2 regions of the Stenotrophomonas sp. YJH_SMC_58 genome follow, and region 1 is predicted to be linked to the other one. Evidence: riboswitches for the same ligand, from Rfam matches in the RefSeq annotation. Region 1 holds a riboswitch; the other holds the start of a gene.
The links. Region 1 has a riboswitch for cobalamin ahead of AC5P68_RS14060 (epoxyqueuosine reductase QueH). Riboswitches for the same ligand answer to the same signal wherever they lie in the genome.

Region 1 (11,583 bases):
AGCGTCCGCCGCTGGTCGCCGATGCCGCTGGGCATCCAGCTCGGCCATGCCGGTCGCAAGGCCTCGGTGAACCGCCCTTGGGACGGCGGTGGCCAGCTGCCGGCCGACGATGCGCGTGGCTGGGCCACCGTGGCGCCGTCGCCGCTGCCGTTCCACGCCGCCGATCCGGCACCGCAGGAACTGGACGAGGCCGGCATCGCCGAGGTCATCGCCGCCTTCGCCGCCAGTGCGGTGCGTGCCGAGCGCCTCGGCTTCGAGCTGATCGAGCTGCATGCCGCCCACGGCTACCTGCTGCACCAGTTCCTGTCGCCGCTGAGCAACCGTCGCACTGATGGCTACGGTGGCTCATTGCCGAACCGCCTGCGCCTGCTGGTGGAAGTGTTCGACGCCGTGCGTGCGGCGGTATCGGACAAGGTCGCCGTGGGCGTGCGCATCTCCGCCAGCGACTGGGTCGATGGCGGCTGGGATCTGGTGCAGAGCGAAGCGCTGGCCCAGGTGCTGGACGCGCGCGGCTGCAATTTCCTGCACGTCTCCAGCGGTGGCCTGGACGAACGCCAGAAGATCACCGTCGGTCCGGGCTACCAGGTGCCGTTCGCGGCAGCGATCAAGGCCAAGGTGCGCATGCCGGTCATCGCCGTGGGCATGATCACCGAGCCCGAGCAGGCCGAATCGATCCTGCGCCATCGCCACGCCGATGCCGTGGCCCTGGCGCGCGGCATCCTCTACGACCCGCGCTGGCCGTGGCATGCCGCTGCCGCATTGCGCGACAGCGTGGAACCTGCGCCACAGTACCTGCGCTGCGAGCCGCGCGATGCGCGCGGCGTGTTCAAGACGCGCTGAGGCTCACACCCGCCAGGCCGGCGCGATGCCGGCCTGAAGGTGTTCGAACAGCGCGCGGATCTTGGCGGTGAAATCGCGGCGGTCGCTGACGCAGAAGTAGACCTCCATCGGTTCCGGGCGCCACGCGGTGTCGGCGCCGAACACCGCCTGCAGGCGGCCCTCGCGCAGGTACGGCTCGGCCACGAATGCGGCCAGCCGGGTGATGCCGGCACCGGCCGCCGCCAGCGTCGCCAGCGCATCGATGTCATCGCAGACCATGCTCGGTGGCAGCGTGGCGTCCACGCGCTGGCCGTCCTTCAGCAGGCCCCAGCGCAATGGCCGGCCATCGGTAGGGAAGCGGTGCAGCAACCCGCGATGACCGCCCAGTTCGGAAGGCTGTTGCGGGGTGCCGTGCGCCTTCAGGTAGGCCGGCGAGGCACAGAACACGAACGGAACACGCGCCAGCTGCCGCGCGACCACGCCGTCCTCCAGCTGCGCCCCGATGCGGATGCTGGCATCCACCGCTTCCGGCCCATGCTGCACGGCGCGGTCGGTCAGGCGCAGCTCCAGCTGCAGTTGTGGGTAGCGCTGCTGCAGTGAAGGCAACAAGGGGGCAAGCACGTGGCGACCGAAGGCGCTGCTGCTGGCGATGCGCAGCGGCCCGGCCGGTTCGATGTCACCGGCGGTGACCATCGCCTGCGCGCGCGCCAGGTCGGCTTCGATGTGGCGCACCTGCGCCAGGTACAGCGCGCCGGCCTCGCTGAGGGCCAGCTGCCGCGTACTCCGGTTCAGCAACCGTACGCCCAGATGGGCCTCCAGCCGGTTGATGTTCTGGCCGACCGCGGTGGCGCTGATGCCAAGGATGCGGGCCGCGGCGGCAATGCTGCCGGTCTCTGCGGTGCGGGTGAAGCTGCGGATCAGTTGCAACAGGTTCATGACCGACCAGCTTGCCACGGGAAGGTCCAAGTATCGCTTGGTACTGAACCAAGCAGGTCGGTTGCACCCGTGATCATCCGGCCGCTGGGCAGGGCGCTGCCCTACACTGTGGCGATGCGCCCCGATTCCATTCTTACCCTGTCATGCCCCGACCGCACCGGCATCGTCTACCGCGTGTCCGGCCTGCTGTTCGACCACGGCTGCAACATCCTCGACGCCCAGCAGTTCGGCGATGAGGAGAGTGGCCGCTTCTTCCTGCGCGTGCACTTCGACCGCGATGCCGGCCTGCCGCTGGAGACCGTGCACGCCGCCATGGCCACGCTTGCCGAAGGCTTCGGCATGGACTGGCAGCTGCACGATGGCCGACGCCGCGCGCGGCTGCTGGTGCTGGTCAGCAAACAGGGGCATTGCCTCAACGACCTGCTGTTCCGCGCCCACAGCGGCCAGCTGAAGGTGGACATCGCAGCAGTGGCGTCCAACCACGCCGACTTCGCGCCGCTGGCGGCGTCCTACCAGGTGCCGTTCCACCACCTGCCGGTGACCGCCGATACACGCGCGGTGCAGGAGCAGCAGATCATCGACCTCGTCGAGCGCGAACGCATCGACCTGGTGGTGCTGGCGCGCTACATGCAGATCCTGTCACCCACGCTGTGCCGCGCGCTGGCCGGCCGTGCCATCAACATCCACCACAGCTTCCTGCCCAGCTTCAAGGGCGCGCAGCCGTACCACCAGGCACACGCGCGTGGGGTCAAGATCATCGGCGCCACCGCGCACTATGTCACCGAGGACCTGGACGAAGGCCCGATCATCGAACAGGACGTGGCCCGCGTGGACCACGCGATGGCACCGCGTGAACTGGTGCGGCTGGGCAGCGATACCGAATCGCTGGTGCTGGCACGCGCGGTTCGCCGCCATGTGGAGCACCGCATCCTGCTCAACGGGCATCGCACGGTGGTATTCCGGTAATCGCCCATCCCGCGTCCGCCGGGCATGGCCCGGCGCTACCACGGGTGCTATCCGGTAGTGCCGGCCGCTGGCCGGCAACTGCAGAGGTCCCGAGGTTGCCGGCCAGCGGCCGGCACTACCGAATCTTGATTTCATCCAATGAAAAGCCCCCGGTTCGGCCGTCCCGCGATCTATAGGGGGGCGTAGTTAGGGGGCTGGATGAATCGATTGTGTTGTTGTGGGCAGGAGCGCGCAAGCGGCATAGCGACGTGCGCGGTAGCGCCGCGCCGGGCCATGCCCGGCGGTCACGCCTCAGACGATCGCGATCCCCGCCTTGCCCAGCGCCTCGCGCACCATCACGTCGTTGGCTTCGGTCACCGGCTTGGTCAGCTCCCACAGGAACTTCACCCGGAAGCCGGACTTCACCGCGTCCTGCGCGCTCCACAGCACGCAGTAGTCACGGGCCAGGCCGCATACGTGCACTTCGCGGATGCGGCGTTCATGCAGCCAGCCGGCCAGGCCGGTGGCCGGGCGCTCGCCCTCGGGGCCGTGGTTCTCGCGGAAGGCGCTGTACGAATCCACCTGTTGGCGCGTGCCCTTGCGCAGGATCAGGTCGGCCACGGTCCAGTCCACGCCCGGGTGCAGGGCGGCACCGGCGCTGCCCTGCACGCAGTGGTCCGGCCACAGGGTCTGCGGCTGCGCGTGCAGCAGGATGGTCTCGAACGGGCGTTGGCCGGGGTGCTGGCTGGCGAACGAGGCATGGTCGGCCGGGTGCCAGTCCTGTGTTGCCACCACGGTGCGGTAGCGGCGCTGCGCCAGCAGATCGGCAATGGGTGCCACCAGCGCATCGCCCTGGTCGCAGGCCAGGGCGCCACCGGGCATGAAGTCCGGCTGCAGGTCGATCACCAGCAGGGCGACATCGGCGGGCAGGGCGGTCATGGCAGTTCCGGTACAACAGAAGGGGCGACCAGCGTGGCCGCCCCATGCCTGCACGTCAATCGTCCTGCGGCGTCCCAGCGTCCTGCCCGTAGTACAACAGGCCGATCTTGATCCGCTCGCGGCCATTCTCGCGGCGATGGCGGTTGGCATCGCGCAGCGAGTACACGCAGCCGCAGTATTCCTGCTGGTAGAACTGCTCGCGCTTGCTGATCTCGATCATGCGGCTGGCACCGCCGCCCTTGCGCCAGTTGTAGTCCCAGTACTGCAGGCCTTCATAGCGCGAGGCGGCGCGGATGCCGCAGTCGTTGATCTGCGCCATGTTCTTCCAGCGCGAGATGCCCAGCGAAGAACTGATGGTGTCGTAGCCGTGCTCGTGCGCGTACAGCGCAGTGCGCTCGAAGCGCATGTCGAAGCACATCGTGCAGCGGATGCCGCGTTCAGGCTCGTTTTCCATGCCGCGTGCACGGCTGAACCAGTTGTCGGTGTCGTAGTCGCAGTCGATGAAAGGAATGCCGTGCTGCTCGGCGAAGCGGATGTTCTCCTGCTTGCGCAGCTCGTACTCCTTCACCGGGTGGATGTTGGGGTTGTAGAAGAAGATCGCGTAGTCGATCCCGGAGGCGGTGATCGCCTCCATCACTTCGCCGGAACAGGGCGCGCAGCACGAATGCAGCAGCAGGCGCTTGCCGTCGGCGGGCAGGGTCAGGGTGGGGCGTTGGAGCTCGGTCATCGTCAGGTACCGCATGGACCGCCGGCAACGGCGGTGGCCCATGCATCAGCGCGTGGGTGAACGGGTCTGGCCGGATACCGTGAACAGGACGCGCGCGGCCACATCGCCTGCACGCGCAGGACGACGACGGCCCCGGCAACCTCCCCGCGGAGATTCCAGGTCGAGTCAGGGGACGGTCGTGTCCCCCGGCCGGGGCCGGTATTCGGGCTGATGGACTCGGGCCGCAGCCCACCTACTACCTGCCGCTTCCCAGGCGCGAGCCCAGTGCTGTTGGCAGGATTCGTTTCCATTCACCGCTGCGGGGCAGCTCCGGAATGGACGCGCGAGGCGCCTTCACCGGATTCCCGTTTAAATCCCTCCCCGCGCCGCAGCGATGGGAGGGATACCTTCGGCGTGTGCAAGGTGGACCTGTTGGTGGCGCCGGTCAAGAGCGCAGGGGGCAGAGCCCGCTGCGCTGCAACGGGATCCAACCCCGGTCGGGATGCACCTTCAATGCCCCACGGCCGCCCGCGTGCGGATGTCGTCCAGCCGCTGGTCGTGCAGCAGGCGGCCGTTCTCCCACACGGTCACCATTGCGTCCTCGAAGCCGTCCGGCAGGGTGTCGTCGCCATTGGCCGGCAGTGGCACCGTATGCAGGCTGCCATCGTCCAGGCGGCGCAGCAGGCGCATGCGGCCACGCTTGCTGGCCTTGCCGGCGTCGGTGACCGGATCCTTGTAGACGTCGATCCACTCACCCTCGACCCGTGCGGCCGAGCACTTCAGCGCGAACTTCTGCGTATCGCGGTCCAGCCGCTGCAGCAGTGCACCGCCCATGCCGAAGGCCACGTTGTCGACGGCGTAGCCGTCGTCGGTGATGCGCTGCAGGATCGCGCGGATGGTGTCCGGATTGATGCCATCGCCCTGGATCACCCGCACGTGGTTGAGCACGCGATAGCCCTTGCCGTTGAGGCTGTGGCCGAAGGCTTCATCCAGCCGGCGCAGGCTTTCGGCCACCACCTCCACCGGGTCACCCGAGTCGGGACGGATGACCAGGGTGGCGCCCGACGCGATCACGTCATCGCGCAGGGTGGTGCCCCAGTGTTCGCTGATCGCGCGGTAGATGTCATAGCTGTCCGACACCACCGCCACGATCGAACCGGGCTTGCCGAACTGGCGCAGCATGTTGCGATAGGCGTCCACCTCGCGTTCGCGGCCCCAACTGGTGATGGTGCTGTGCTCGGCGGCCGGAATCGAATAGCCGGCCATCGGCGCGTGGTAGTGCGCGCGTGCCAGGCACAGCGCCGACACGGTATCGGTGCCGAGGAAGTTGACCAGGTGCGCGGCACCGCCCAACGCGGCCGATTCCAGGCTCGATACACCGCGCGCGCCGAAGTCGTGCAGCTTGAACGGCAGCTGCCCCTGCGGGTCGTCGCTGGTCTGCTGCAGGAACGCGGCGATGGTCTGCCGTGCGTGCCAGCTGATGGTGGCCACGGTGACCGGATACCACACGCGCAGCAGCAGCGTTTCCAGATACGACGGCACCCAGAACGCAGCCGGATCGGTCGACTCGATGGTCATCAGTGCCTGGTGGGTGGGCACCACGCTGCCCTCGGGAACGGCGCAGATGCGCACCGGCAGGTGGCCGCCAAGCCGGTCGACGATATCGCGCCAGCCGGCCTCGTTGAACGGTTGGCCATGGGCGGCGAATACCGCAGCAGCGTCGTCGATGTCGGCGTGGGTGACCGGTCGTGCCAGCGCGTCCTTGAGGATCGCCTGCAGGCCGAAGAACACCGTGCGATCGTGCAGGCCGCCACGTGATTCGACGTAGAAGAACGTGGCATCGGTACCCGGCGGGTACTGCAGCCAATGGCTGGCCTTGTAGCTGTCGGTGTTGAGGAGAAGATTATCGAGGTAGTGCATGACGGAAGCTCCTTCGCGTCGAGTGACACCAGCGGTCTGTCCGCCAGTGGGGAGGCCGGGCCTGTCAGCCGCGGCCGAGGAAATACTCCAGGATGTGCAGGTGGTCTTCGAACAGCTGCGGGCCCATGTCCAGGGCTTCACTCACCGGTATCCAGCGCGCCTTGTCGGCGTCATCGCCGCCGCGCACCGGCGGCAGGTCACCGGCCGGAAACTCGAAGTGGAAGCCGTGGGTGATGGTGCGGCCGCGCTGGCTGCGGTCGGGGTGGTCGAAGACCTGCTGGCCCTTCAGCGAACCCTTCAGCACCGGCAGTGGAATCTTCAGCCGGGTTTCCTCGCGCAGTTCGCGCAGGCAGCTGTCGAGCAGGCTCTGTTCCTGGCCGACGAAGCCGCCGGGCAGCGCCCACAGCCCCTTGCCGGGTTCCGAGCGGCGACGCACCAGCAGCACGTGTCCTGAATGCACCACCACCGCATCGGTGGTGACGAAGGTGGGCGCGTAGGGCGCATCCTTCCAGGCGGCCTTGTACTGTTCGATGAAGCGGTACTCGGCCACCAGTTGGCCATACGCAGGCGCGCTTTTGCGGAACGCTTCGAGCATGTCGTACACCGGCGCCGGCACATTGCCACGCAGCATCAGCAGCGCGCCGTGGAAGTCGACGTCGCCGGCTTCGAACAGGTAGCGCCGCAGCTCGGTGGCCGACAGGGTGGCGGTATGCTGCACGTCCACCAGCGGCCACTGCGGGAACTCGCGCAGGTAGTAGCTGGACGCGTCCTTGTCCATGCCGATCAGGCCCACCTTCGCATCGGCGGCGGCGCCGTCGTTGCGCAGGGCTTCAGCCACCTGGCGCTGCACGTTGGCGATCCACTGCGCTTCGTTGTACAGGTGGTCACGCAGCGGGCGGATCAGCAGACGGTCGGTGTGGCCATCGAGGGCGGCCTGGATCATCACGGCGCGTTCGGCCACGGTCCAGGGATTGCGCAGGCTGCGGGGGGTATCGGCAGAGCCGACCAGGAAGATCAGCTTGCGGGCCCGGCTCAGGGCCAGGCGGGCAACGGCGGCGTGGCCGTTGTGGAAGGGCTCGAATCGCCCGATGAAGACGAGATAGTCGAATTCCATGAGAATCCCTCATGTCGTTGTGGCAGCCGCGGGTCTGTCCCTTGGCTTGCTGCAGATGCTACGCCGATGGCGGGGCGGGTCAAGCCTGCAGCCGTGCTTTCTGCTGAACGGCGCATTGCGTGCGCGGACTGCGCCGTTGTTCTCAGGCCCTGAGAAGCCCCTGCGCCATACTGGCACCCACGCGGCGGACGGCATGCTCGGGGGCAAGACAGTGGCGGACAAGTACTGCGATCTGGTCATGAAAGGCGGCATCACCAGCGGCATCGTGTACCCCAATGCGGTACTGGCGCTGGCGCGCGAGTATCGCTTCAAGAGCATCGGCGGCACTTCGGCCGGCGCCATCGCCGCCGCCGTGGCGGCTGCGGCGGCCTGCGGTGATCGTCGCCAGCAGGCCGGCGAGCACCTGCCCGGCGATGCAGGCTATGGCGGGTTGTCGGCGGTGTCGGCGCAGCTGTCGCGGCGCGGCTTCATCTACAGCCTGTTCCAGCCCGCACGCGGCGCACGCGCGGCCTATCGCCTGCTGGTGGTGCTGACCGGCAATGCCAGCCTGCCGCACAAGCTGCTGTGCCTGGCCGTTGCCGTGTTCGAGATCGCGCCGCTGGAAGTGCTGGTGTCGCTGGCGCTGCTGCTCGGCCTGGGCTGGTGGGGCGGTGGTTGGAGCGGGGTGGCGGCCACGCTGCTGCCGTCTCTGCTGTGCGCGTACGGTGCGGGTGTGGCCGGTGCCGCGCTTCGTGTGGCACGCGTGGCGCGACGCAATCTGCTGGGCCTGTGCAGCGGCCTCGGCCGCGATGCACGCACGCCGGCACTGACCGAGTGGCTGCACGAATGCCTGCAGCAGTTGTCCGGCAAGCCGCTGGATGCACCGCTCACCTTCGCCGACCTGCACGATGCGCCGCGCTATGCCGGCGAGCCGGACAGCCCGCATGCGATCAGCCTGCAGATGATCACCACCTGCGTGTCGCACAACGAGCCGCGCACGCTGCCGCTGGGCGGCGCACAGTTCTGGTTCCTGCGCGAGGAATTCGAGCAGCTGTTCCCGGCCAGCGTGGTGCAGTGGCTGGTGACGCAGGCCGGCCCGCCGCTGGAGGTGGAAGGGCGGCAGTACTACCACCTGCCGCCGGGCCCGAAGCTGCCGGTACTGGTGGCCACGCGCATGAGCCTGAGCTTCCCGCTGCTGATCAGCGCGGTGCCGCTGCATGAACCCTCACGCCGCGAACGACGCTGCGAGCCGACCGCGCCGGCGGCCGACCCCGAGCACAACGTGGCCGACAGCATGGAAGGGCTGACCAGCGCCGGGCAGGCTTGCGGCCCGGTGATCACCGCCTTCCGCATCTGCTGGTTCTCCGATGGTGGCATCAGCAGCAATTTCCCGATCCATCTGTTCGATGCCGCGTTGCCGCGCTGGCCGACCTTCGCCATCAATCTGGTCTACCCGCAGCACGCTGAAGAGGTGAACCACGGCAGCAGTGGCCGCCAGTCGCTGGAGCACGCGGTGTTCCTGCCCACCGAGAACCGACACGGCTGGCAGCGCACCTACCAGTCGATCGCCACACCGCTGGCGGCCGCCGAGCTGGGCCGCTTCCTGTTCGCGGTGGTGGCGACCATGCAGAACTGGCGCGATCTGCTGCAGGCGCGCGCGCCGGGCTACCGCGACCGCATCGTGCACGTCAGCCTGCAGGGCGACGAAGGCGGCATGAACCTGGACATGCCGCAGGAGGTGCTGACCCGCATCGCCGACAAGGGCAGCCTGGCCGGTGCGCGCTTCTGTTCGTTCTCGTTCGAGAACCACTACTGGATCCGCTGGCGCAACCTGGCCTCGGCCTACCAGCGCTACACGGTGGAAGTGGCACGCACCGATGATCCGGCGCAGCAGGTACTGGCCTACCGCGCGGCGTACGCGATGGTTGCCAGTGGCCAGCCGACGCCACCGTCGTACAAGCTGGGCTCGGAAGACAAGCGGCTGGCCTCGCAGCAGCTGTGGGGGTTGATGGTCGAGCAGGGCCGCAGCTGGGAGGACCTCGGCCCCGACCTCACTGACGGTGCACCACGCCCGCTGCCGCAGATGAAGGTGACCCCGATCTACTGAGCCGGTAGTAGATCCACGCCATGCGTGGATGCATTTCGCGCAGGGCCAGAGCGTGCCGACCAACGGTCGGCACCCACCATCAGCATCAGCATCAGCATCAGGTTCCAGCAGCAGGAGGAAACTGTCGAAGGCGGGCTGGTGTCGGATTGCGGGGTGTCCGCGGCATGGATGCCGGGGGTCACTTCAGGGACGGGTTCACGGCGTCCCCGCAATCCGACACCACCCCGCCATCCCACGGAAAGCCCGCTGTTGCTTTTGAGGTTGCCGGCCAGCGGCCGGCACTACCGCAGGTGCAGGGCGCAGCCCTGCAGAACCCCCTACCGCCCCGGCAACTGCGCGAACGCGCGCTGCATGCAGTCCTCGCGCGGGCACACCCGGCAACCCGGCCCGATCGACACCGAGTTCCCCGGGCTCTGTACATCCAGCCCCAGCGAATACACCAGGCGTTCGGCATGCTGCAGGTCGCAGCCCAACGCCACCGCGAACGTCTTGCGTGGCTGGCCATGGCCCACCGGCCCGCTGCTGACCTGCCGCGCCAGCCAGAAATGACGGCGGCCATCGGGCATGCGCGCGGTCTGGGTGAGGATGCGCCCGGGCTGGTTGAACGCCTCGTAGACGATCCACAGCGGGCACGACCCTCCCACCTGCGAGAAGTGGAAATCGGTGGCCGAATGGCGTTTGGACACGTTGCCGGCACGGTCCACGCGGATGAAGAAGAACGGCAGCCCGGGCGCACTGCGCCGTGCCAGCGTGCTCAGCCGATGGCAGACCGCTTCGAAGCCCACGCCGAACTGGTGCGCCAGCAGCTCGATGTCGTAACTGCTGGTCTCGGCCGCACGCAGGAAACGCATGTACGGCATCACCAACGCACCGGCGAAGTAATTCGACAAGCCAATCCGCGCCTGCGCGATGCGTGCCTCATCGCTGAAGCCAGCGCGCGCCACTACCGCATCGATCTGCGGCAGGTAGCCGTGAAGGGCCAGCTCGGCCGCCATCTGGAACGCCTGCTGGCCGGGCTCCAGGTAATCGGGCAGCCACAGCCGCCGCGCATCGGCATCGTATTGCCGTTTCTCGCGCCCGGCCTGCAGTGCGGCCACTTCCACCAGCACGCCATGGCGGTCGGCCAGCAGCTGGCGCAGCCGCGGTGCCACATGCCCGGGCGACAGCCCCCATTCGGCGAACAGCTGCTCGGCCAGCTCGTCCAGTTCGGGGATGTGGTTGTGCATGCGGTTGAAGAACTCGCGCACCTGGTCACCGGCGGGCAGGGTGCTGCCGGCACCGGGCTCGCCCAGCTGGAACTCCAGCGCGGCGGCATGCTCGCGCAGCGCCAGGTGGCGGCGGTGCAGGTCCAGCAGTGCGCGGCTGACCTGCGGCAGGTTGCCGGCCAGGGCGCGCAGCTCGGTCGCGCTGACTTCGGCCAAGCCGAGGTCGCGCAGGGTCTCGCCCAGGGCTTCCTGCAGGGCAGCGGGCTCATCTTCGTCGAACAGTGAGGAAACATCGCCCAATACCTCGCCCAGCTTCTTCTGCACGGCCGGGGTGAGTGGGCGTTTGTTGCGCTCGATCTGGTTCAGGTAACTGGCCGACAGGCCCAAGGCGCGGGCCAGGTCCACCTGGCTGTAGCCGCGTTGCTCGCGCAGCCGTAGCAAGCGCAGGCCAAGCTGCCGCTGGGTGGCTGAATAATTCACAGAATTAACATGAATCGTCTGGCGTGTTGGCCAGATTAAGCGGATTCAGCCCGGAAATCGAGACGGGTGATGTGAATAATGCCAAGCATCTTTCGCACCCCGTGGGATTGTCGTCATGACTGTTGCAGCGCCCCGTATCCGCATGCTGATCGATGGCCAGTTCGTTGAATCGGCCACCTCCCACTGGCAGGACGTGATCAATCCGGCCACCCAGGACGTGCTGGCCAAAGTGCCGTTCGCCACCACCGGCGAAGTGGACGCCGCCGTCGCCGCTGCCAAGGAAGCCTTCAAGACCTGGCGCAAGACCCCGATCGGTACCCGCGCGCGCATCTTCCTGAAGTACCAGCAGCTGATCCGCGAGAACATGAGCGAGCTGGCCCACATCCTCACCGCCGAACAGGGCAAGACCCTGCCAGACGCCGAAGGCGATGTG
Region 2 (11,583 bases), on a different contig from region 1:
CAGGTGCAGTCGATCTCCTCGGAGGACACCTTCGCCGAAGACCTGCTGCTGGAAGACCTGACCGAGGCGATCGTGCAGCTGGCCGGGAAGACCTGGAACGCCACGCGCAAGACCGAGCGCATCGGCCACACCGTGGTGCTGAAACTGAAGACCGCGCAGTTCCGCATCCTCACCCGCAGCTTCACCCCGGAGCGCCCGCCGGAATCGATGGAAGAGCTGCGTGACATCGCCCTGTCGCTGCGCGCCCGCGTCGACCTGCCGGCGGAGACCCGTTACCGCCTGGTCGGCGTCGGCCTTGGTGGCTTCCGCGAAAAGGAGGCGGTGGTGCAGGGGGAACTGTTCGAGCACGACATGATCAATCCCACAGATACCTAATCATCAAACAGTGGGGTCAGAGCCCGTTGCGCAGCAACGGGATCCGACCCCGTGCGCAGACATGCCACCCAGGCAGATCGCAGAGAACTGTCGAAGGCGGGGTGGGTCCGGTTGCGGGGGCGTGAGCGCCATGGATGGCGCGACCGAGCCTCCATGGACGGATTCACGGCGTCCCCCGCAACCGGACACACCTCGCCATCCCACGGATAGCCCGCTGTTGCTGTTGCTTCGGCTGTTGCCGTTGCATTGAGCAGGTGCAGGGCGCAGCCCTGCAAAAGCCTCCCCTACCTCACGGCCACTGCATCTCGCCCTTGGCCACCTTCGCACTCAGTTCCAGCGACGCCACGCCCGCCAGCTTTGGATAGCGCGCCTGCATCGCCTTCACCAGCGCCGCACTGTCCTTGGCCTTTGCCGTCTCGGCATCGAACGCGCGGATGTAGTCCGCCGTGAACACCAGCGCACTGACATCCAGTGCGACACCCGGCGCGTAATGCCCCGGCACCACCACCTTCGGCTTCAACGCCTGCAACCGCTGCAGGGTCTGCAGCCAGTCGGCGTGTGACTTCGGCGTCTGCGTGTCGGCCATCCACACGTGTTCACCGGCCACTACCGGAATGCCGCCGACGATCGCGCGCAGCGACGGCACCCACAACACCGTGCGGTCCGGGGTCGGGCCATCCAGGCCGATCAGCGGCAGGCGCTGGCCTTCCAGCTGCAGGGCATCGCCATCCAGCACCTGCGGCACCACGATGCGCGACGGCACGTCGGCACCCATCTTCGGCCCCCAGTAGGCCAGCTTGCCGGCCTGGGTCTGCTGGATGTGGGCAACGGTCTGCGCAGTGGCGACGATGCGTGCCTGCGGGAACGCGTCCTGCAGGGTAGCCAGGCCGAAGTAGTAGTCCGGATCACCGTGGCTGATGTAGATCGTTGTCAGCTGCTTGCCGCTGGCGCGGATCAGCTCGACCAGCTTGCGCGCATCGCTGGCACCGAACTGCGCGTTGACCAGGATCGCATCGCGGCGGCCTTCGATCAGCCCCGAGGACACCGAGAACATCGCCTGCGGACCGGGATGGAAGGTCTGCAGGTGCAGCTGGGATTTTGTCGCTGCCGCGGGCGCCGCGGTGGCCGGTGCGGCCAGCAGCGGCGCACTGGTGAAGCTGGCGGCCAGGGCGAGGGGAAGCAGCAGGGCAGCGGTGCGCATGGGAAATTCCTTGTGTCGAATGGGGAGCCGAACGTGGGCTATGCCGGGCGTCCTTGCCCGGGCCCCTGCGGGCCGTCGCAAGTGACGTTGGCAACGGCTCCTGCCGTTGCCTTCGGCTCTACAGGGCACGCGCGTCGATCAGTACGCCGCGGTGATGATCTGCTTCGGGTACTGGTGCGCTTCCAGCTCGGCGACGAACGCGGCGCCGTAGTCGGCATAGCTGATGCGGCTGTGGCCGCTGGCGTCGGCCAGGAAGGCCTTGGGCTGCACGCGGTACTGGCCGCGCTCTTCACCCGGGCCGATTTCGGCCGCCGGCGAGAAGAAGGTCCAGTCCAGGTCGTCCACCGCCTGCAGGCGATTGAAGGCTTCACGATGGGCCAGCGCGTACGCCTTGTAGGCCTCCGGGAAGGTGGGGGTATCGACCAGCTGCACGCCCGGCGCGACTTCCAGGCTGCCGGCGCCACCGACCAGCACCAGGCGCGGTACACCGGCCTTGCGCGCGGCGGCGGCCAGCTGCGCAGCCACGTCGCCGACGCGGCCGATGTCATCGCCCGGGCGCGGGCCGTAGGCGCTGGCCAGCACGTCGTGGCCGGCGATGGCGGCGACCAGGGCATCCTGGTCATCCAGCGGGGCGATCACCGGATGGGCACCGGCCAGTTCGGCCGGAAGATCCTGCGCGCTGCGCACGATGACGGTGAGTTCGTGGCCGTTGGCCAGCGCGTGGCGGGCGATCTGGCGGCCGATGTTGCCGGTGGAACCAACGAGGGCGATCTTCATGGCAGGACTCCGTGGGGTGGTATGGGGTGGGAATGGCGCCACTCTAGGCCGCTGCAGTCGCTCGAAAAACAGCGTATAACGCGCTTGTTTGTTGCATGGATCGAGCATATGGACCGATTGACCGCCATGACCGTGTTCGTCGAGGTGGCCGAGCGCGGCAGCCTCACCGCCGCCGCCGAGGTGCTGGACATGTCACGGGCGATGGTCACCCGCTACCTGGCCGAGGTCGAGGGTTGGCTGGGCGCGCGCCTGCTGCACCGGACCACGCGCCGGGTCAGCCTGACCGGCCCCGGCGAGGCGGCGCTGGTGCGCTTCCGGCAGATGCTGGCTATCGGCGAGGAACTGCACGGTGAGCTGGCCAGCGACGATCCCGAACCGCACGGCACGTTGCGGGTGACCGCCAGCGTGTCGTTCGGGCAGAGCCACCTGGCGCGGGCGGTGGCCGCTTTTGTCGCACGCCACCCGGCGGCGCGCATCGAACTGCTGCTGGTCGACCGCATGGTGAACCTGGTGGAAGAGCGGGTGGACCTTGCCGTGCGCATCGCCCGCCAGATCGATCCCAGCCTGATCGCACGACGGCTGGCCACCTGCCGCTCGGTGCTGTGCGCGACGCCGTCGTACCTGCACGCGCGCGGTACGCCTACCGCCCCGGGACACCTGGCCGGGCACAACTGCCTGACCCATCACTACGTGGGCAAGAGCCTGTGGCAGCTGCACCGCGATGGCCGTTCGCTGTCGGTGGCGGTGGGCGGCAACATCAGCGCCAACGAAGCCTCGCTGTTGCTGGAGGCGGTGCGTGCCGGCGCCGGCATCGCGATGCTGCCGACCTACCAGGTGGCGCCGCTGCTGCGCAGTGGCGAGCTGATCGAACTGCTGCCCGAATTCAGTCTGGACGAACTCGGCATTCATGCCGTGTACGCATCACGGCGCCAGCAGCCCGCTATCATGCGGCGATTCCTGGATTTCCTGGGCGAGTGTTTCGCCAGCCCGGCCTTCCAGGATCTGGATTGGCGCCCACCGGGCAAGGAGAACACATGAACCATGGACAGGCCTTGATCGACCACAACCGTGCTGCCTGGGACCGCCAGGCCAGCGAAGTGCGCGAATGGTCGCGCCCGGTGGAAAGCTCAACGATTGCCGCCGCGCGCGATGGCCGCTGGCAGGTGCACCTGACCCCGCGCGCGCTGCCGCTGGACTGGCTGGGGGATGTGCGCGGCCGCCGCATCCTCTGCCTGGCCTCGGGCGGTGGCCAGCAGGCCCCGGTGCTGGCGGCGGCCGGGGCGGAGGTGACCGTGTTCGATCTGTCCGATGGCCAGCTCGAGCAGGATCGTCAGGTGGCGGCGCGTGATGGCCTGCAACTGCGCACGGTGCAGGGCGACATGCGCGATCTGCACGCCTTCGCCAACGACAGCTTCGATGTGGTGTTCCACCCGATCTCCAACCTGTACGTGCCCGACGTCCGGCCGGTGTGGACCGAATGCCGCCGCGTGCTGGCGCGCGATGGCATGCTGATGGCCAGCTTCTACAACCCGGTGCTGTTCGTCGGTGCACGCGATCCGCAGCTGGATGCACAGGGCCTGATCCGGCCGCAGTACGCCATTCCCTATTCGGATCTGGAAGACCTGCCACCGGCCGAGCGCGAGGCGAAACTGGCGCGGGGCGATGCGCTGACCTTCGGCCACAGCCTGACCGAACTGATCGGTGGACAGCTGGATGCCGGCTTCGTCATCGATCGCTTCATGGAAGACTGGCAGCCGCAGCCGCGCTTCCTGATCGACCGTTACCTGCCCACGTTCCTGGCCACGCGCGCGCGCCGGATCGGTTGAGGCAGGCCTGCCCAAAATACTGCGGCGTACAATGGACGGCCCCACGTCATGCAGGTGCAGTCCCTTGCCGTATCCGTATCCGCTGGTCGTGTTCGACCTCGATGGCACGCTGGTCGACAGCGCTGCCGATATTGCCGAAGCGCTGAACCGCACGCTGGAGGACATCGGCGTGGCGCGTGTGCCGGAAGCCACCGTGCTGGGCTGGATCGGTGACGGTGTGCGTCGTCTGGTCGAGCAGGCGGTGCAGGCCGCCGGCAGCGAGGTGGACCTGGCCGAGGTGATGCCGGTGTTCATGGTGCACTACCGTGAGTGCCTGCTGCGCAGCCCGCGCCTGTTCGACGGCGTGGGCGAAGCGCTGGCGCAACTGCGTGCGCGCAGCGTGCCGCTGGCGATCTGCACCAACAAGCCCGAAGCACTGGTGCCGCCGCTGCTGCAGCACCTGGGTATCGGTGATGCATTCGCGCTGGTACTGGGGGGGGATTCGCTGCCGCAGCGCAAGCCCAGTGGCGAGCCACTGCGGCACATCGCCGCGCACTTCGGGCTGCCGGTGGAGTCCTGCCTGATGGTGGGTGATTCGTTGACCGACTACCGCGCCGCCGAAGAGGCCGGCATGCCGATCGCGCTGGTGCGCTACGGCTATCCGCGCGGCCTGGACCTGGCCACCGCGCATGCGGTGGCGGTGATCGACGACCTGCGTGAACTGCCGGGGTTGTGGGGCTGAAGCAGGGGGTAGTGCCGGCCGCTGGCCGGCAACCCGGGATGCGTTGCCGAAGGTCATGATGTTGCCGGCCAGCGGCCGGCACTACCATGAACGTTGCGCTCACTTCGGCTGGTAACGCACGCTCAACTGGTACTCGCGGCCGGGCTGGTTGAACCATGCCACCGTTTCGTAGCGACGGTCGAAGACGTTGGCGGCACGTGCCAGCAGCGACCACGATGGCGTCAGTGCGTACTCGGCGCGCAGGTCCAGCGTGCCGTAGCCTCCCACCTTCACCGTGTTGGCGGCATCGTCGTAGCGCTTGCCGGCACCCTGCACGGTCAGGCCTGCGCGGAAATCGCCGAAGCGACGGTCGATGTCCAGGCGCGCGGTCTGCTGCGCGCGGCGTGGCAGCCAGTTGTCGAACTGGGTGCTGCCGCCGGTGCGGTTGCGCGGGTCGGTGTAGCTCAGCTGCGCGTTGATGTCGAAGCCGGCCAGCAGCACGCCGCCGGTCAGTTCGGCACCGCGGATGCGGGCCTTCTCCACCTGCTGCATCTTGAAGGTCGCCGCATCGTAGGTGATCAGATCATCGATGCGGGTTTCATACACATCCAGGCCCCAGTGCCAGCCCTGGCCCTGCTGCGAAACGCCCAGGTTGGCACTCTTGGATTTCTCCGGGTTCAACGTGGGCACGCCGCTCCACGGGTCGTACAGATCGCTGAAGGTCGGTGCCTTGAACGCCGTGCCATAGCTGGCGTTGAGGCGCAGGCCGTGGCCCAGCTCCATCGCCCAGCCAACGCTGCCGGTGGCGTGGTTGCCGAACTGCTGGTTGTCGTCGTTGCGTGCGCTGGCCTGCAGCTGGTGGCGGCCGAAGCGGCCCTGGTACTGCACGAACACGCCGGTGTTGCGGCGGCTGTCGACCAGGTAACCCGCGCTGCTGCCATCCAGGTTGTCTTCGCTCCAGTCCACGCCTGCGCTCAGCAGCTGGCCCTCGGCCACGCCGAAATCGCCCTGCAGGGAGGCGCTGTCGCGGTGGGTCTGTGCGCTGCCACGTGCACCGAAGTCGCCGAAGTTGTCCGACTCGTTGTCACTGCGCCCGACGTTTGCGGTGAATGCCAGGCGCTCGGACGGGGTGTAGCGCACCTTGCCGGCCAGCACCTGCTGGCGGGTTTCCGAATAGTTGTAGTAACCGTCGTAATGGTTCTTGCCGTCGGCGCGCAGGGCGCTGCCTTCCACGTTCCACTGGTCGTTGAAGGTGTAGCCACCGCGCAGGCTCTTGGACAGGTTGCGGTAACCGTCGCGGTCGGGCTCGTCGGCGAAGCAGCCGGTGAACAGCGTGGCCGAGCCGCGGCAGGCATCGATGCCGTCGGAATGCTGGTAGGCGATGTCGGCACCGAACCAGCCGCGTTCGGTACCGCCGCCAATGCCACCGCTGGCTTCACGCAGGCCGTTGCTGCCACCGCCAAGCTGGAAGTGCGGGGCGAAATCGCCCTGGTTGCGGCGGGTGAATATCTGGATCACGCCACCGATGGCGTCGGCGCCGTACAAGCTCGACTGCGGGCCGCGCACGATTTCCACGCGCTCGATCTGCGCCAGCGGCAGGTCCTGGTACATGGCCAGGCCGAGGTCGGCGCTGTTGATGCGCACGCCGTCCACCAGCACTACGGTGTGGCCGGAATTGGTACCGCGCAGGAACAGCGAGCTCTGCTTGCCGAGGCCGCCGGCATTGGCCAGGTTGATGCCGGCGCGACCGCGCAGCAGTTCCTGCAGCGAAGTGGCCTGGCTGGATTCGATCTGGGCGCGGTCGATCACCTGCGCCGGCGCGATGCTGTCCTGCAGGGCGATCGGGGTGCGGGTGGCAGTGACCAGGATCTGGTCGAGCGCGGTGGTGTCATTGGCGGCCTGGGCCAGCGCGGGCAGGGCGGCCAGCACGGCCAGGGACAGCATTCGGGACTGCAGCTTCATGGGGGACTCCAAGTGCCACGCACGCCCGCGTGGCGAAGGGGAGGAGCCGCGAAGGCAGGCGTGCGCCGATGCCGCAGCGCACGCCACGGTCATCCAGCGCCATGCCCACCGCATCGCGACCTGAGGCTTCCGGGCCGGTCTCCGGGCTCGCCGCCGGGTGGCGCGAGGCCACCGTCCAGGCGCCTTCCCATGCCTGCGGCACAGTGGCGGTGTTGCCTGGAACTGACGTGCTTACCGTTGCGGGGGCAGCGCCGGCCTGGCGTGGAATCACGCGTCACCGGCTTCCCGTTTCAACCTGCCGGCCATGGCCGCAGGTCACCTGGAAGTGCGCGCAGTCTACGGCATCGCAGGCCGTCCCGTTGCGTCGCGCCTGCGCGACTGCCTTTGCTGTGCCTTTAGAATGGTTGCTCGATCCCGTGGTGCCGTTGCCGATGTCCGCCCGTTTTCCGCTGTACCTGCGTCGCCCGTCCGGGACGCGCGCATGATCCTCGACCTGGTCCGCCATGCCGGCAATGGCCGTGATGAGTTCCTTGATGGCCGCAGCGATCCACCGCAGCTGGCCCGCCTGCCGCAGGAACTGGTCGAGGCCTATGCCGGGCAACGCTGGGAGCGGGTGATCAGTTCGCCGCGGCTGCGTTCGCTGCACACGGCAATGGCCCTGGCCACCCCGCGCGGACTGGACGTGGAATCGGACGAGGAATGGGAAGAACTGGACTTCGGCGATTGGGACGGGCGGTCGCTGTTCGACCTGCCGGAGGATGCACTGGCGGCCTTCCATGCCGACCCGCACGCGTTCCCGCCGCCCAATGGCGAGAGCTGGGGCCACTTCGAGCGGCGCATCGCGCGCGCGCTGGATCGCCTGCTCGATGATGGCGATCCGGTGCCGACGCTGGTGGTCAGCCATGGCGGCCCGCTGCGCATGGTGCTGTCGCAGGTCTGCGGCCTGCCGATGTCGCTGTGCTGGGCGCTGCGCATCGACCACGGCACGCGCCTGCGGGTATGGCTGGAGCGCGGTGAGATCGGGCTGGTGGGTGAGCTGCTGGAGCTGCAGCAGCCCTGAGCGCACTCGCCGGGCATGGCCCGGTGCTACCGATCCCGCATCACACTGGTAGTGCCGGCCGCTGGCCGGCATCCCCAGGAACGCGGAGGCCTCAATCCTCGTCCGCGCCCTCGGCCACGCTGTCCTCAGCGTCATCGTCGGCATCGAAGCGCTGCTCATGCACCGGGCCCGACGCCGGGCCGGCTGCCTTCAGCGGATGCGCAGCGATGCGTGCTTCGTAATCCTGCACCAGTGCTTCACGCTGTGGCTCGCTCAGCTCCTGCCAATGGCAGTCCAGCAACGCGCCTTCCAGCGAGTACAGCAGGTTCAGGCTGGGCTTGAAGCCGGCGCGCTTGACCTTGACGAAGGCGCCGACGGCTCCGATCGCGACCAGGTCGTCGCGGCTGCGCAGGCCGACCTGGCGCAGCCACGCCGCACTTTTCGGGCCGATGTTGCGCAGCTTCGGTGCGCTCATCCCAGCGCCTCGACGAACACGCGGGCGATGGCTTCCAGGCCAGCCTGGTCGTCGGCATCGAAGCGGCCGACCTTCGGGCTGTCGATGTCGAACACGCCGATCAGTTCATCGCCGCGCAGCAGCGGCACCACCAGTTCCGAGCGCGAGGCCGAATCGCAGGCGATGTGGCCGGGGAAGGCGTCGACGTCCTCTACGCGCTGGGTCACGCGCTGGCTGGCGGCGGCACCGCACACGCCCTTGTCCAGCGGGATGCGCACGCAGGCCGGCAGGCCCTGGAACGGGCCGACCACCAGTTCCTTGCCGTCGTACAGGTAGAAGCCCACCCAGTTCAGGTCGGGCAGGGCGTGGTAGACCAGGGCCGAGAGGTTGGCCGCGTTGGCGATGCGGTCGGACTCGGCGTAGACCAGGCCACGGGCCTGTTCCAGCAGCTGGGCGTATTGTTCCGGCTTGCTGCCGGTGAGCGAGGCATTGGCGAACATGACAGCAGTCTAGCAAGCGCGCCGGGCCGGCGATAATGCACGCTCTGTTGCCCCGTTGGAGCCCGTCGATGCCGTTGCCCGCCACGCTGCCGCCCGCCCTGTTCGTCACCGGCACCGATACCGAGATCGGCAAGACCGCGGCCAGCACCGCGCTGCTGCACACGCTGCGCCGGCGCGGCCTGCGCGCGGTGGGGATGAAGCCGGTGGCCAGCGGCAGCGAAGACCTGGGCCAGGGCCTGCGCAACGAAGACGCATTGGCGCTGCAGGCGGCCAGCTGGCCGGTACCGGACTATGCCGATCTGAACCCGTATGCGTTGCGCCTGCCACTGGCGCCGGAGCTGGCCGCTGCCGAGGATGGCGTGCAGGTGGAGCTGGCGCCGATCGTGGCAGCGTTCGAGCGGCTGCGCGCGCAGGCCGATGTCGTGGTGGTGGAGGGGGTTGGCGGTTGGCTGGCACCAGTCTCGGCCACGCTCGACCAGCTCGACCTGGTGCGCGCATTGCGGTTGCCGGTGTTGCTGGTGGTGGGCATGCGGCTGGGCTGCGTCAACCATGCGCGGCTGACCGCGCAGTCGCTGCAGGCCAGTGGCGTGGAGTGCCTGGGCTGGATCGGCAACCACATCGACCCGGCCATGCAGCGCCAGGACGAAAACTTCGCCACGCTGCAGCGGCGCCTGCCGATGCCGTGCTGGGGGCGGCTGCCACATCTGCCGGGAGCGGATGGCCAGATCCTGAGCACGCATCTGCTCGATTGACCTGGGGTAGTGCCGGCCGCTGGCCGGCAACCTCGATGTATCCACCTGCGTGCAGTTGCCGGCCAGCGGCCGGCACTACCGTGCTGCGGCCGCCAGCTCCCGCGCGATCGCACCCAACCGCTCCACCGCGCCGATGAAGCGTGCATCCAGCGTCTGGCAGCACGACAGCCGCAGGCAATGGCGATACCGCGCGCCGCGTGAATACACCTGGCCGGGCATGAACACGATGTCCTCCTGCAGTGCACGCTCGAACAGCTCGCGCGTGTCCACGCCCGGCAGTTCCAGCCACAGCAGGAAGCCACCCTGCGGTTCGGTGGCGCGGGTGCCGGCCGGGAAGTGTTCGGCCACCAGCTGGCGCAGCCGTCCGACCTGTTCGCGGTACAGGCGGCGCATGCGATGCAGGTGATGCTCGTAGCTGCCCGCTTCCAGATAGGCCGCCACCGCGTCGCCCAGCAGCTGCGGCTCGCCGCCGGTGGACTGGAATTTCAGCAGCGCGATGCGCTCGGCGAAGCGGCCGCCATCGAGCCAGCCGATGCGGTAATCCGGCGCCAGCGTCTTGGAAAAGCCGCCGACCACCATCACCCAGCCATCGCGATCGAAGGCCTTCAGGAGTGGTGCCGGCGGTTCGCAGAACTGCAGTTCGGCATACACCGCATCTTCGATCAGCGGCAGCTGGCGTGCGTTGACCAGTTCGGCCAGGCGTTGCTTGGCGGCGGTCGGCATGGTGCAGCCGAGCGGGTTATGCACGGTCGGCATCACCACCAGTGCGGCCAGCGGCGTGTGCTCCAGCAGCGCGTCCAGCGCATCCACATCCAGGCCGAGCTGCGGATGGGTGGGCAGTTCGATGGCCTGCAGGCCGAGGTTGGCCAGCAACGGGTAGAGGTTGAAGTAGGACGGCGCCTCGATGCCGACCGCATCACCGGGCTGGGTGACCGCGCGTAGCGCCAGCTGCAGCCCTTCCATCGCACCGTGGGTCAGCAGCAGGCGTTCGCTGTGGGTATGCAGGCCCATGCGCGGGCCGCGGCGCACGATCTGCGCCAGCAGCCGTGGCGAGCCGTTGGGGCGTGCATAGGTCTCCACGGTCTGCTGGCCATGGCGCAGTACCTGCGCCGTGTGCTTGGCCAGCTGCGCGCCGGGGTAGAACTGGCGACCGCGCGGGCCGGCAAAGGCCAGGTCGATCACGCCGGGGCGGCGCTGTGCTTCCAGCACGCGGGCCATCAGTACCTGCTGCAGCGGCGCGGTGGGCGCAGACGGTGTGTCGCGCAGCGAACGTTCCGGCACCGACAGCCGCGGCGCGACCTCAAAGCCGGCCTTGGGCCGCGGAATGACCAGACCAGCGTCTTCCAGCTGGCGGTAGGCGGCGATCACCGTGTTCAGGCTGAGCCGGCGCTGCAGGGCCATCTGCCGCAGCGAGGGCAGGCGGCTGCCTACCGGAAGGCGTCCGCCGTGGATGGCCTCGGCCAGTTCGTCGGACAGCCGTTGGTAGCGGGGGGGGATCATTGCGCTCTGATCATCTGTATCCATCGAGTTTCCCGCCATCTGGTGCTGTACCCATGATGACGGCGAGCCTAGCATGTCGTTGTCGGCCGGGCCTGATCGGGGCACGGCCGGTACTTTCCAAGCGCACGGCTGGATGGCCGTGCGTCTTTTTTTGGTAGTGCCGGCCGCTGGCCGGCAATCCCTGGAACCGCAAGAGCCGGCCAGCGGCCGGCACTACCCGGGGCGTTACCGCATCGGCAGGAGCCGCACCGAGCGCCAGCCGGCCCCACGGAAATGCCGTCAGCGCATCGGCACCAGCGCTGCATCGCGCCGGTACAACGCCGGGAACTGCCTGCCCAGCGCGGCCAGCTTTGGCGCGTCGTAGTAGCGGATGTAGGCGGCCTGCGGGTAGTTGGTCATGTAGTTCTGGTGGTAGCTCTCGGCCGGGTAGAAGCGCTGGCCGCTGACCAGCTGGGTGACGATCGGTGCGCGGTAGCTGCCGGCCTGGCCGAGCTGGG

Region 2: another riboswitch for cobalamin. It lies ahead of btuB (TonB-dependent vitamin B12 receptor); the one in region 1 lies ahead of AC5P68_RS14060 (epoxyqueuosine reductase QueH).

What each region holds. Positions count from the first base shown of each region.
Region 1 covers NZ_JCAFSW010000010.1:78,567-90,149, forward strand. Annotated here, with positions in the region: gene AC5P68_RS14040 (NADH:flavin oxidoreductase/NADH oxidase) at 1-840, shown strand, start outside; gene AC5P68_RS14045 (LysR family transcriptional regulator) at 844-1,755, opposite strand; gene purU (formyltetrahydrofolate deformylase) at 1,870-2,721, shown strand; gene pncA (bifunctional nicotinamidase/pyrazinamidase) at 3,013-3,639, opposite strand; gene AC5P68_RS14060 (epoxyqueuosine reductase QueH) at 3,695-4,381, opposite strand; cobalamin riboswitch at 4,543-4,772, opposite strand; gene AC5P68_RS14065 (nicotinate phosphoribosyltransferase) at 4,856-6,265, opposite strand; gene AC5P68_RS14070 (bifunctional nicotinamide-nucleotide adenylyltransferase/Nudix hydroxylase) at 6,330-7,379, opposite strand; gene AC5P68_RS14075 (patatin-like phospholipase family protein) at 7,573-9,465, shown strand; gene AC5P68_RS14080 (helix-turn-helix domain-containing protein) at 9,783-11,150, opposite strand; gene AC5P68_RS14085 (CoA-acylating methylmalonate-semialdehyde dehydrogenase) at 11,266-11,583, shown strand, end outside.
Region 2 covers NZ_JCAFSW010000002.1:302,860-314,442, reverse strand. Annotated here, with positions in the region: gene dinB (DNA polymerase IV) at 1-375, shown strand, start outside; gene AC5P68_RS03860 (MBL fold metallo-hydrolase) at 665-1,576, opposite strand; gene AC5P68_RS03855 (NAD(P)-dependent oxidoreductase) at 1,715-2,353, opposite strand; gene AC5P68_RS03850 (LysR family transcriptional regulator) at 2,462-3,391, shown strand; gene AC5P68_RS03845 (class I SAM-dependent methyltransferase) at 3,388-4,179, shown strand; gene gph (phosphoglycolate phosphatase) at 4,244-4,900, shown strand; gene btuB (TonB-dependent vitamin B12 receptor) at 5,000-6,841, opposite strand; cobalamin riboswitch at 6,957-7,179, opposite strand; gene AC5P68_RS03830 (histidine phosphatase family protein) at 7,323-7,901, shown strand; gene AC5P68_RS03825 (TfoX/Sxy family protein) at 7,993-8,355, opposite strand; gene AC5P68_RS03820 (GAF domain-containing protein) at 8,352-8,834, opposite strand; gene bioD (dethiobiotin synthase) at 8,903-9,586, shown strand; gene AC5P68_RS03810 (aminotransferase-like domain-containing protein) at 9,662-11,110, opposite strand; gene msrA (peptide-methionine (S)-S-oxide reductase MsrA) at 11,366-11,583, opposite strand, start outside.